Regions from separate parts of the Thiomonas intermedia genome, predicted to be linked through region 1. Evidence: predicted binding sites of a transcription regulator. Region 1 holds the regulator's gene; each other region holds the start of a gene.
The links. Region 1 encodes LexA, which represses DNA repair genes until DNA is damaged. Its sites were predicted from a motif close to ACTGTATNNNNATACAGT; they were not measured.
Positions count from the first base shown of each region.

Region 2: a site for LexA is predicted at 2,075-2,092, ahead of BVH73_RS04925 (Y-family DNA polymerase). Genes of this name have one in related genera too.
Region 3: a site for LexA is predicted at 1,745-1,762, ahead of recA (recombinase RecA). Genes of this name have one in related genera too.

Region 1 is NZ_CP020046.1:53,650-56,926, reverse strand. Features, by position in the region: gene mutL (DNA mismatch repair endonuclease MutL) at 1-714, opposite strand, end outside; gene BVH73_RS00275 (DedA family protein) at 932-1,576, shown strand; gene lexA (transcriptional repressor LexA) at 1,591-2,289, opposite strand; gene BVH73_RS00265 (asparaginase) at 2,460-3,277, shown strand, end outside.
Region 2 is NZ_CP020046.1:1,053,925-1,057,201, forward strand. Features, by position in the region: gene BVH73_RS04920 (histidine phosphatase family protein) at 34-711, opposite strand; gene BVH73_RS04925 (Y-family DNA polymerase) at 796-2,043, opposite strand; gene BVH73_RS04935 (Na/Pi cotransporter family protein) at 2,664-3,277, shown strand, end outside.
Region 3 is NZ_CP020046.1:858,403-861,679, reverse strand. Features, by position in the region: gene BVH73_RS04010 (SGNH/GDSL hydrolase family protein) at 1-900, shown strand, start outside; gene BVH73_RS04005 (OmpW/AlkL family protein) at 936-1,667, shown strand; gene recA (recombinase RecA) at 1,817-2,878, shown strand; gene recX (recombination regulator RecX) at 2,976-3,277, shown strand, end outside.

The DNA of each region.
Region 1 (3,277 bases):
CACGGCGAGCGGGCCGATTTGCATCGTGAGGGGCAGGGCCTGCGCGCTGAAAGACTCGCCCAGCACGGCCGCCAGACGGTCCAGGCCGTGGGGCGAGGGGTCGCGGTCGAACTGCAGTTTGAGTTGCCCGTCATGCCAGAGCCGCAGAGCAAGGTTCGGATGGGCGATGGCGGCGCGCTTGAAGACATCGGCGCACCAGGCGTATTCCGTCTGCGGCGATTTGAGAAACTTCCGTCGTGCGGGCAGGTTGAAGAACAACTGCCGCAGGCTCACGCGCGTTCCCGGCTGCGCGGCGGTGGGCTGCACCTGCCCGACCTGGCCTGCGCTGGCCTGAAGGCGGGCACCATCGCCACCGGCGCGGCGGCTGATGATCTCGAGTTCAGCCACGGCCGCCATCGCTGCGAGTGCTTCGCCCCGGAAGCCGAGATGGGCCGCATGCTGCAGCTCCCCAAGGTCGGCGATCTTGCTGGTGGCGTGGCGCAGCAGGGCCAGGGGCAGCTCTTCGGCAGGAATGCCGCAACCGTCATCTTCGACCTGCACGCAGCCCATGCCGCCCTGTTCGAGGCGTACCGTGATGGCGCGGGCGCCAGAGTCAATGGCATTGTCGAGCAGTTCGCGCAGGGCCGAGGCCGGGCGCTCGATGACTTCGCCGGCAGCTATCTGACTGATGAGCACGTCCGGGAGGGGACGAATCGGGCGTTGGGGTTGCAACAAGGTGGGAGTGGCGGGAGTGCACGGGCGCCGCAAGCCAGTTTGTGCGGCCTTGGAGCCTTTCGCGCTGCAGCGGAAAAGCGGGGACATCAGCGCTCAGTATACTTTTCAGGCTGCCTCCGCCGAGCGCGGGGCAGGGCTCCCTTTCGGGATCTGGTCGCAAGATATTGCAGCGTCAACCGCACTTGGGCCTGTTCGTCCCCTTTCTCCTGCAAACCGCATGGAACTCCACTCTGTCGTCGATCTTATCCTGCACTTCGATGTGCATCTGGCCCAGTTCATTGCGGCGTATGGCCCCTGGGTCTACGGGCTGCTCTTCGGCATCATCTTTGTCGAAACGGGGCTGGTCATCATGCCCTTCCTGCCGGGCGATTCCATGCTGTTCGTGGTGGGTGCTTTTGCCGCCACGGGGGCGCTGAGCCTGCCGGGCGTGATCGCCGTACTCTGGGTAGGCGCCGTGCTGGGAGACAGCCTGAACTACCAGATCGGCAAGGCCATCGGCCACAAGGTTTTTACCTGGTCGGATTCACGGTGGTTCAACCGCCGGGCGTTCGACAAGGCGCACGCTTTCTACGAGAAGTACGGCGGCATCACCATTGTCGCGGCGAGGTTCATGCCCTTCATCCGCACCTTCGCCCCGTTTGTCGCGGGCGTGGCCGAGATGTCCTACGGCAAGTTTCTGGCTTACAACGTTCTGGGGGCGACCCTTTGGGTGGGGCTGCTGGTCATGGCCGGCTATCTGTTTGGCAACATTCCGTGGATCAAACAGAATCTGGGCATGATGACGGTCGGCATCATCGTGCTTTCGCTGTTGCCAGCGGTGTGGGGGTGGTGGAAGTCGCGTCAGCAGTCGGCAGCGGTTTGAGCGTTGCCCACGACTTACTGCAAGGCGCCCCGAAGCAGGCCCACGGCCAGCCCTTCGATGGCGAAGGGCTGATTCGCGTCGACCCGGATGGCTGCGAAGTCAGGATTGGCCGGCAGGAGTTCGAGGTGATCGGCATGGGTCTTCAGGCGCTTGACCGTGACTTCATCACCGATACGGGCGACCACGATCTGCCCGCTCTGGGCCGTCAGGCTGCTTTTGACCGCCAGCATGTCGCCATCGAGAATGCCGGCATCGCGCATGCTCATGCCACGCACCTTGAGCAGGTAATCGGGACGAACCGCAAAGGTGGCGGGATCGAGGTTCAGCGTCTGTTCGATGTGCTCTTGAGCCAGGATGGGATGCCCCGCAGCAACGCGGCCGACCAGCGGCAGACAGAGCTGTTCGGCACCTGGCAAGGCGAGTTGCAGCCCTTGGCGCAAGCTCGACACGGTTGAGCCCCTGCCGACTGCGGAGGCGCGTTCGCGTGGCGGCTCGGTGATGCGGATACCGCGCGAGGCGCCGGGTGTCAACTCGATCACGCCTTTGCGCGCAAGCGCCTGCAAATGATCTTCGGCGGCGTTGGCCGAGCGAAAACCGAGCCGGGCCGCGATCTCGGCCCGTGTGGGGGGGTAACCGAGTTCGCGCACGGAGGCGGTGATGAGGTCGAGAATCTCCTGTTGGCGCGGGGTGAGCTTGGAAACGAGAGAACGCATGCGTAGGCTCCGGCGGTAGCACAATGGTTCGGCAGCGCAATCAGATACCTTTTGTAGCTTGAAGGCATCTCACCACGCGCCAACCTGGAAGGCCTGATAGGGCTTCCAGGTTGATGATTTTCACAGCACTGTAAATCAAAACAGCTTCCCTGCAAAGCACTTCCCACATGATGGCTCCATCCTCTCTCCGGCCTTTGCCCCAGATCGTCGTGCTGGGCACGGGCGGCACCATTGCGGGTACCGCCACGGGCGATCCCAGTCTTCCCGGCTATACCGCAGGCGTCCTGGGGGTCGAGGACTTGCTGAAAGAGGTGCCGACACTGGGCAGCCTGGCGCAGATCCAGACCGAACAGGTCGCCAACGTCGACAGCAAGGACATGACCTTTGCGGTCTGGACCCGCCTTGCCGGGCGGGTGATGCACTGGCTGGCGCAGCCATCCATTCAGGCCTGCGTCATCACCCACGGCACCGACACGCTGGAAGAAACGGCCTATTTCCTGAGTCTGGTACTGCCGCTGGACAAGCCGGTGGTCCTGACGGCGGCGATGCGACCGGCGACGGCGCTGAACGCGGATGGCCCGCAGAATCTGCTGGATGCGGTCCGCGTGGCGACCCACCCAGAAGCTCGCGGCATAGGGGTGGTATGCGTGCTTCACGGCGTGGTGCACGCTGCCCGCGATGTCGCCAAGATCAACACCCATGCGGTTGAGGCTTTCTCTTCTGGCGAACGCGGGCCCCTCGGCGAGATCGAAGGTGAGCACCTGCGGCTCTGGCGCAGGACTCCGCCGGAGTCAGGCGCGCCCTTTGCGCTGCCGGCCGCTGAGGCCTGGCCTCGCGTGGAGCTGCTGTCCAATGTCGCGGGTACCGATGGCGCTGTCGTGCGTTGTCTTGTCGAGAGCCCTTGTCTGCACCCGCGCTTGCGAGGGCTGGTTGTGGCCGGTACCGGTGGGGGCACGGTCAGCCGCGAACTTGAAGCGGCGCTGGAGGC
Region 2 (3,277 bases), 1.0 Mb from region 1:
CCGTTGGGGTTCACCCCCGCTCCCGCGAGACGCTCAACGCTCCGTCGTCGGGCGCCACCATTTCGAGATGCGTTCGGAAATCTCGCGGTCGGGGAACGATTGGTAATGCGAGATGTCGTTGAACAGCTTGAGACGCGGGCGGACCTCGTTCATGAAATCGAGAATGTTCAGCGCCGCGGGGCTTTGATCGAGGCGCTCGCGGTAGCCGCGCGCATCCAGGCCCAGGAGGCTGCTGACGAGCAGGCGATTGGTGCCCTTGTGCGAGACGACCAGCACGGTCTGATGCCGGTGCCGCTCGATGATCTCGCGCAGAAAGGGCAGCGCCCGATGGATGACGCTCAGGCCCGACTCCCCGCCTTCGGGCGCCACCAGCAGGGGGTCTTCCTCCCACAGGCCGTAGGCCTGCGGGAAGCGGTCGATGACTTCATCGCGGGTCAGGCCTTCCCAGTTGCCGTAGTCGATCTCGCGCAGCGCGGCGGCGGTCTGAACCGGCAGACCATGCGGGGCGGCCACGAGCTGCGCGGTTTCCATGGTGCGGGCCATCGGGCTGGCGTAGGCCGCGGCGATGGGCACGCCCGACAGCCGCATGCCCAGGCTGGCGGCCTGCTCGCGCCCTTCGTCGGACAGGGGCTCATCGTTCGATCCGGCAAAGCGATCTTCCAGCGTCAGGCGGGTCTCGCCATGACGGACGAGCAGGATGCGTGTGGGCATCGGGGTCTCCCAGAGAGGTTGTGGGTGGAGGATATGGTGTCGCATCATTTTCGCCGCAGCCGTGGGGCTCTGCACTCACCCTTTTCATCCCTCCGTCTCCAGATCGGGGATGTGGTTGAACGCGATGCGCATGGGGGCTTCCGCTCGGCCCTGGTGGCCGCTGCCGCAATAGACGGTGTGGCGGCCGTAGCGCACGTTGAGGGCATCGACCGCACTCCACAGCGCGGCCTGCTCCGCCCCGGTGCCGGGCACGTCGTCGGCAAACAGGCTGGCGCTGGTCTGGCCGGGCTGGCGCAGATCGTGCAGCAGCATGGCAACCTTCATGGGCGCCCAGCCCGCAGGCACCATGCCGGGCCACAGCCCGCGCAGGGTGTGCAGCAGGGCGCGGGTGTCGGCCGTGGCGGCGAAGCGGGCGCCGTGCTCGGGCCGCAGGCGCTCGCCGTGGCGGCGGGTGAGCTTGAGCATCACGGTCATGGCACCCGCCAGCAGGTGTTCGCGGCGCAGACGCATGGCGGCTTTCTGCGTCAGGCGGTCGAGCACGGCCAGCGCGCCGTCCGCGCTGCGCATCTCGGGCGCGAGCACATGGGAATGGCCGAGCGAGCGCCGCGGATTCGCAGCCTGCACGCCCGACGCCAGCCCGTGCAGGCGATCGAAGAAGGCCTCGCCCGCCATGCCGCCCCACACCACGCGCAGTTGCTCGCGGCGCGCCTGCCAGAGCTGCTCCACGCTGTGGATGCCCTGCGCCTGCAGCCGCGCAAACATGCGCACGTTGATGCCGGTGAGATCGGTGAGCTGCATGCGCAACAGCGGGCCAGGCAGGTCGCCCGCGTCGATCACCACCAGACCGTCGGGCTTTTGCAGATTGGAGGCCTGCTTGGCCAGAAACACATTGGGCGCGATGCCCACCGACACCCGCATGCACTCGCCCAGCGCCTCGCGCAGCGCGGCCTTGAGACGCAGCGCCAGTTGCGTGGCCCGCTCGCGGCTGCTCCAGCCCATGGGCAGGCTGCAGGCCATCTCGTCGATGGACAACACGTTTTCGACCGGGGCAATGGTGTCCACCACGGCCACGGCGCGATGGTGGATCTGCACATACTCGGCATGCCGCGCCACCACGAACACGATGTTCGGGCAAAGCCTGCGCGCTTCGGCCACCTGCGTGCCCGTCTTCACGCCGAAGGCCTTGGCCTCGTAGCTGGCGGCGATGCAGCAGGTGGTGTCGGCCATCATGGGCACCACGCCCACGGGACGCCCTCGCAACTCAGGGCAGAGCTGCTGCTCGACCGAGGCGAAGTAGGAGTTGAAATCGACCAGCAGGCAGCGCAGCGTCATGGCATGTCGTGCCGATGAGGCACGCCCTAATACTGTTTTTATGTTCAGTATTTCACAACGGCGCCGACGGCGCAATGCGGGACACACCAGGGCCTGTTATGGCGACGCTGAACAAATTTTCGTGAAGGCGCGCGCCTGGCCGCGGGAGGGGATGCAAGGCGCAAACCACGGCCCTGGCCCAAGCGATTGATCTGGTCTGGAGAAGGATGAACGGGCATGGGCTCCGCCATGCAGGCGTCTCCCCCTCCCAACCTCCCCCACGCTGTGGGGGAGGAGAAGACTGCGCTGCGCGCAATCTGCGTAAGCCCTCCCAACCTCCCCCACGCTGTGGGGGAGGAGAAGACAGCGCTGCGCGCGATCTGCGTAAGCCCTCCCAACCTCCCCCACGCTGTGGGGGAGGAGAAAACGGCGCTACGCGCGATCTGCGTAAGCCCTCCCAACCTCCTCCCCCTGTGAGGGAAGCGTGTTGGCTCCCTCTCCACTTGTGGGGAGGGTTGGGGTGGGGTGCCGTTTCAAACGTCAACGTGCCGGATCAACAAGTGCGCGGCCGCGCACCCTCGGCGGCATGGGCGTATATTCGCCGGTTTGGTCCATACCGCACGGCCAGTGCGCACAACACCATGGCGATTTCCATTCTGCTCGACCTGATCGGCGGCGTCTCGCTGCTGCTTTGGGGTCTGCACATGGTGCAAAGCGGCATCCTGCGCGCTTTCGGCCCCCGGTTGAAGGCCTGGCTGGGCCGCCTGCTGAAGACCCGGCTGCACGCGCTCGCCGCCGGTGTCGGCGTGACCGCACTCCTGCAGAGCAGCACGGCAACCGGGCTGATGCTGTCGTCCTTCGCCGCGGCGGGCATGATCGACCTGGTTCCGGCGATGGCGGTGATGCTGGGCGCGAACATCGGCACCACGCTGATCGTGCAGTTGCTGTCGTTCGACACCTCGGCGGTCGCGCCCGCCCTGCTCTTCACCGGGCTGGTCGCGTTCAAGCGCGGTGGCCGCACCGTGACCCGCGATCTGGGCCGCGTGGCCATCGGCCTCGGGCTGATGCTGCTGTCGCTGCATCTGCTGCTCACCGACCTGGCCCCCGCGGAGCATGCCCCCCTGGTCGGCCAGATGCTGCAGGCGCTGACCGATCAGCCCCTGCTCACGCTGCTGCTCGGCGCCGTGCTCACCTGGGCCGCGCACTCCAGTGTGGCCACGGTGCTGCTGACCATGTCGCTGGCGTATTCGGGCTT
Region 3 (3,277 bases), 800 kb from region 1:
CAGAATCCGACGACACCCAGTACTACGCCTATTTACTGCCCCTTTACGGTGCAGGCAAACTGCTATGGATTTGCGCAAGGCGGATCAATGATCAGTACGGCGGCGGGGATCGGAAACAGTACTGGAGCGCTGACATATCCCTTAACTCAGCAGGTGCAAAATTATCTGACTCAATTTGGGGCCTTCAACAGCAATCAGCTGATCACCGTGCTTGCGGGCAACAATGATATTTTCACGGCGCTCTCGAATGTGAGCACGCAGGTCACGGCAGCGGTGACTCAAGCGGCCACACAAGCAGCGCAGGCGGGGACACCCCTGACTGCTGATCAACTGGCTACAGTGAAATCGCAGGCGACCTCGCAAGCCGCTGCAGTTGCTCAGGCCACGGTTGCCGCTGCAGCCGACCAGCTTGCGGGGCAGGTTCAATTGATGCTGAAGAACAATGCCAAGTACGTTCTTGTTTACACCTTGCCCGATTCGTCGTTAACACCATTTGGTCAGTCACTCTCTGGCGGCACCACATGTGACAACACCGACATCCACACACCTTGTTATTTGCTGTCTAACTTGGTCCAGGTTTTTAATCAACGTCTGTTGAACGATCTTCAAGGGCAGCCTGTAAAAATGATGGATGGCTTCGCATTGCTGAACAAAGAGATTGCCAGTCCTGCGCAATTTGGTTTGACGAATGTCGCCGCGCCGGTCTGCGACATTAACGGACCAGTGCTTTCCCAACTGGGCAATTCATCGCTCTTCTGCAATACCACCACCCTGGTGAGCGGGCTTGATCCGAATACATCCCTTTTTGCGGATGCCGTCCATCCCACACCTGCCGGCTATCAAATCATTGCGAAAAATACGATGGATGCGATGACCAGTTTTGGCTGGATTTCACAGTGAACCCGCAGCACTCATAAAACTTCTGAGGAGAACTCATGATGCGTCAATCGCGATTCAATGTTCTGCGCGGTGCTTTGATGGCTGCGGGCTTGGTGGCGGGGGCGGTGTTTGCCCCGGCAGCCATGGCGGACGACACCGGGCCGCAAAACACGGTGTTCGTGGGCCTGGCTTATCTGCAGAATCACTCCAAATCGGCCAATCTGAGCGGGTACAACACGCCGCCCAATCTGAATCTGGATGTGGGGGATGCTTCCACGCTGGGGCTGGTATATGTGCGCAATCTGCCCGGACCCTTCAGCTTCGAGCTGGTGTTGGGCTATCCGCCGCGTGTGCGTACCGATGCCGCCGGGTCGGGATGGGGGGCGTTGCGGGGAGCCGGCGTGACGGATGTGGATGTCTACTCTCCAACGGCCTTCATCAACTACCACTTCTTCGGTGATCACGCCAAGTGGGATCCGTTTGTCGGTGTCGGTCTGAACTACACCAAGTTCACCAATACCAAGGCGCTGCCGCCGTTGACCGGCCTGCAAGGGCCGACGCAGATCAGTCTCTCGGATTCTTGGGGGGCTGCCGCGCACGTCGGCCTGATCTACCGCTTCAATTCGAAGTGGTCGGTCGTCGGCACGGTGGCCATGGCAGACGTGCAGAGCGATCTGACCTCCACGTCCTATTCGCCCGTCAATCCTTCGGTCATCACCTCGCAGGCAAAGACGCGCATCAATTTCCATCCCATCATCTACACCTTGGCGGTGGGCTATAGTTTTTGAACCGCTGCGCCAGTTGGGCGTTGTGAAGAAAAGGGGGCTTCGGCTCCCTTTTTTTGGGGCGCGAATCAAAAAGTCGATCTGTCTTTATATACAGTTGTGCTACATTGCGCAGCAGTGCCGTTTGGACGGGAAGACATGAGGAACATGCCATGGAACAGGGGAAGTCTGCAGTGAATCCAGAAAAAGCCAAGGCGCTAGCCGCCGCGTTGTCGCAAATCGAAAAGCAGTTCGGCAAGGGCACCATCATGCGCATGGCCGACGGCGAGGCGCAGCATGACATTCAGGTGGTGTCCACGGGCTCCCTGGGGCTGGACATTGCGCTGGGCGTGGGCGGCTTGCCGCGCGGCCGCGTGGTCGAAATCTACGGGCCCGAGTCTTCGGGCAAGACCACCCTCACGCTGCAGGTCATCGCCGAAATGCAGAAGATCGGCGGCACCTGCGCCTTCATCGATGCCGAGCATGCGCTTGATGTGCAATATGCCTCGAAGCTCGGAGTGCAACTGCCCGATCTGCTGATTTCCCAGCCCGACACGGGCGAGCAGGCGCTGGAAATCGTCGATGCGCTGGTGCGCTCCGGTTCGGTGGACATGATCGTGATCGATTCGGTGGCCGCGCTCACGCCCAAGGCCGAGATCGAGGGCGAGATGGGCGATTCGCTGCCAGGTCTGCAGGCACGTCTGATGAGCCAGGCGCTGCGCAAACTCACGGCCAATATCAAGCGCACCAACTGCCTGGTCATTTTTATCAATCAGATCCGCATGAAGATCGGCGTGATGTTCGGCAACCCCGAAACGACGACCGGCGGTAACGCCCTCAAGTTCTACTCGTCGGTGCGTCTGGACATCCGCCGCATCGGGGCCATCAAGAAGGGCGAAGACGTCATCGGCTCCGAAACACGGGTCAAGGTCGTGAAGAACAAGGTGGCGCCGCCGTTCAAACAGGCGGAGTTCGACATTCTGTATGGCGAAGGCGTGTCGCGCGAGGGCGAGATCGTCGACTTGGGCGTACTGGCCAAACTGGTCGAAAAATCGGGCTCCTGGTATGCCTACAACGGCGAGAAAATCGGCCAGGGCAAGGACAATGCTCGGGAGTTCCTCAAAGCCAATCCGGATGTCGCTCGCGAGATCGAGAACAAGATTCGCGTCAGTCTGGGCGTGCCTGAAGCCAATGCGCTGATGAACGCGGACATGACCGAGGAAGATCAGGACTGAGTGCGGCTCGCGTGGGCGTCGTTGATGCAAGCTCCGATCGGCTGCAGCCGAGGCGAAGCCGCCGCAGCTTCATCGGTCTAGTCTGCGCCGTCGTGCCATGACGCCGCCTCGCGCCCAACCCTCCCTGCGTGCGCGTGCCGTGCGCTACCTGTCGCAGCGCGAACACAGCCCGCTGGAACTGCGCCGCAAACTGCTTCGCTATTGTGAGGAGGCCGACGAGGTCGATGCCTTGCTCGCCAGCCTGGAGCAGGCTGGCCTGCTCAGTAGCGAGCGTTTTGCCCAGTCGCTGATCCACCGGCGGCAGCAACGCTACGGCAATTTGCGCATCGCACAAGAGCTCGAGGCGCATGGTCTGCCGGGCGATGCCACCGCGGCGCTGCGGCAATCGCTCAAGGACAG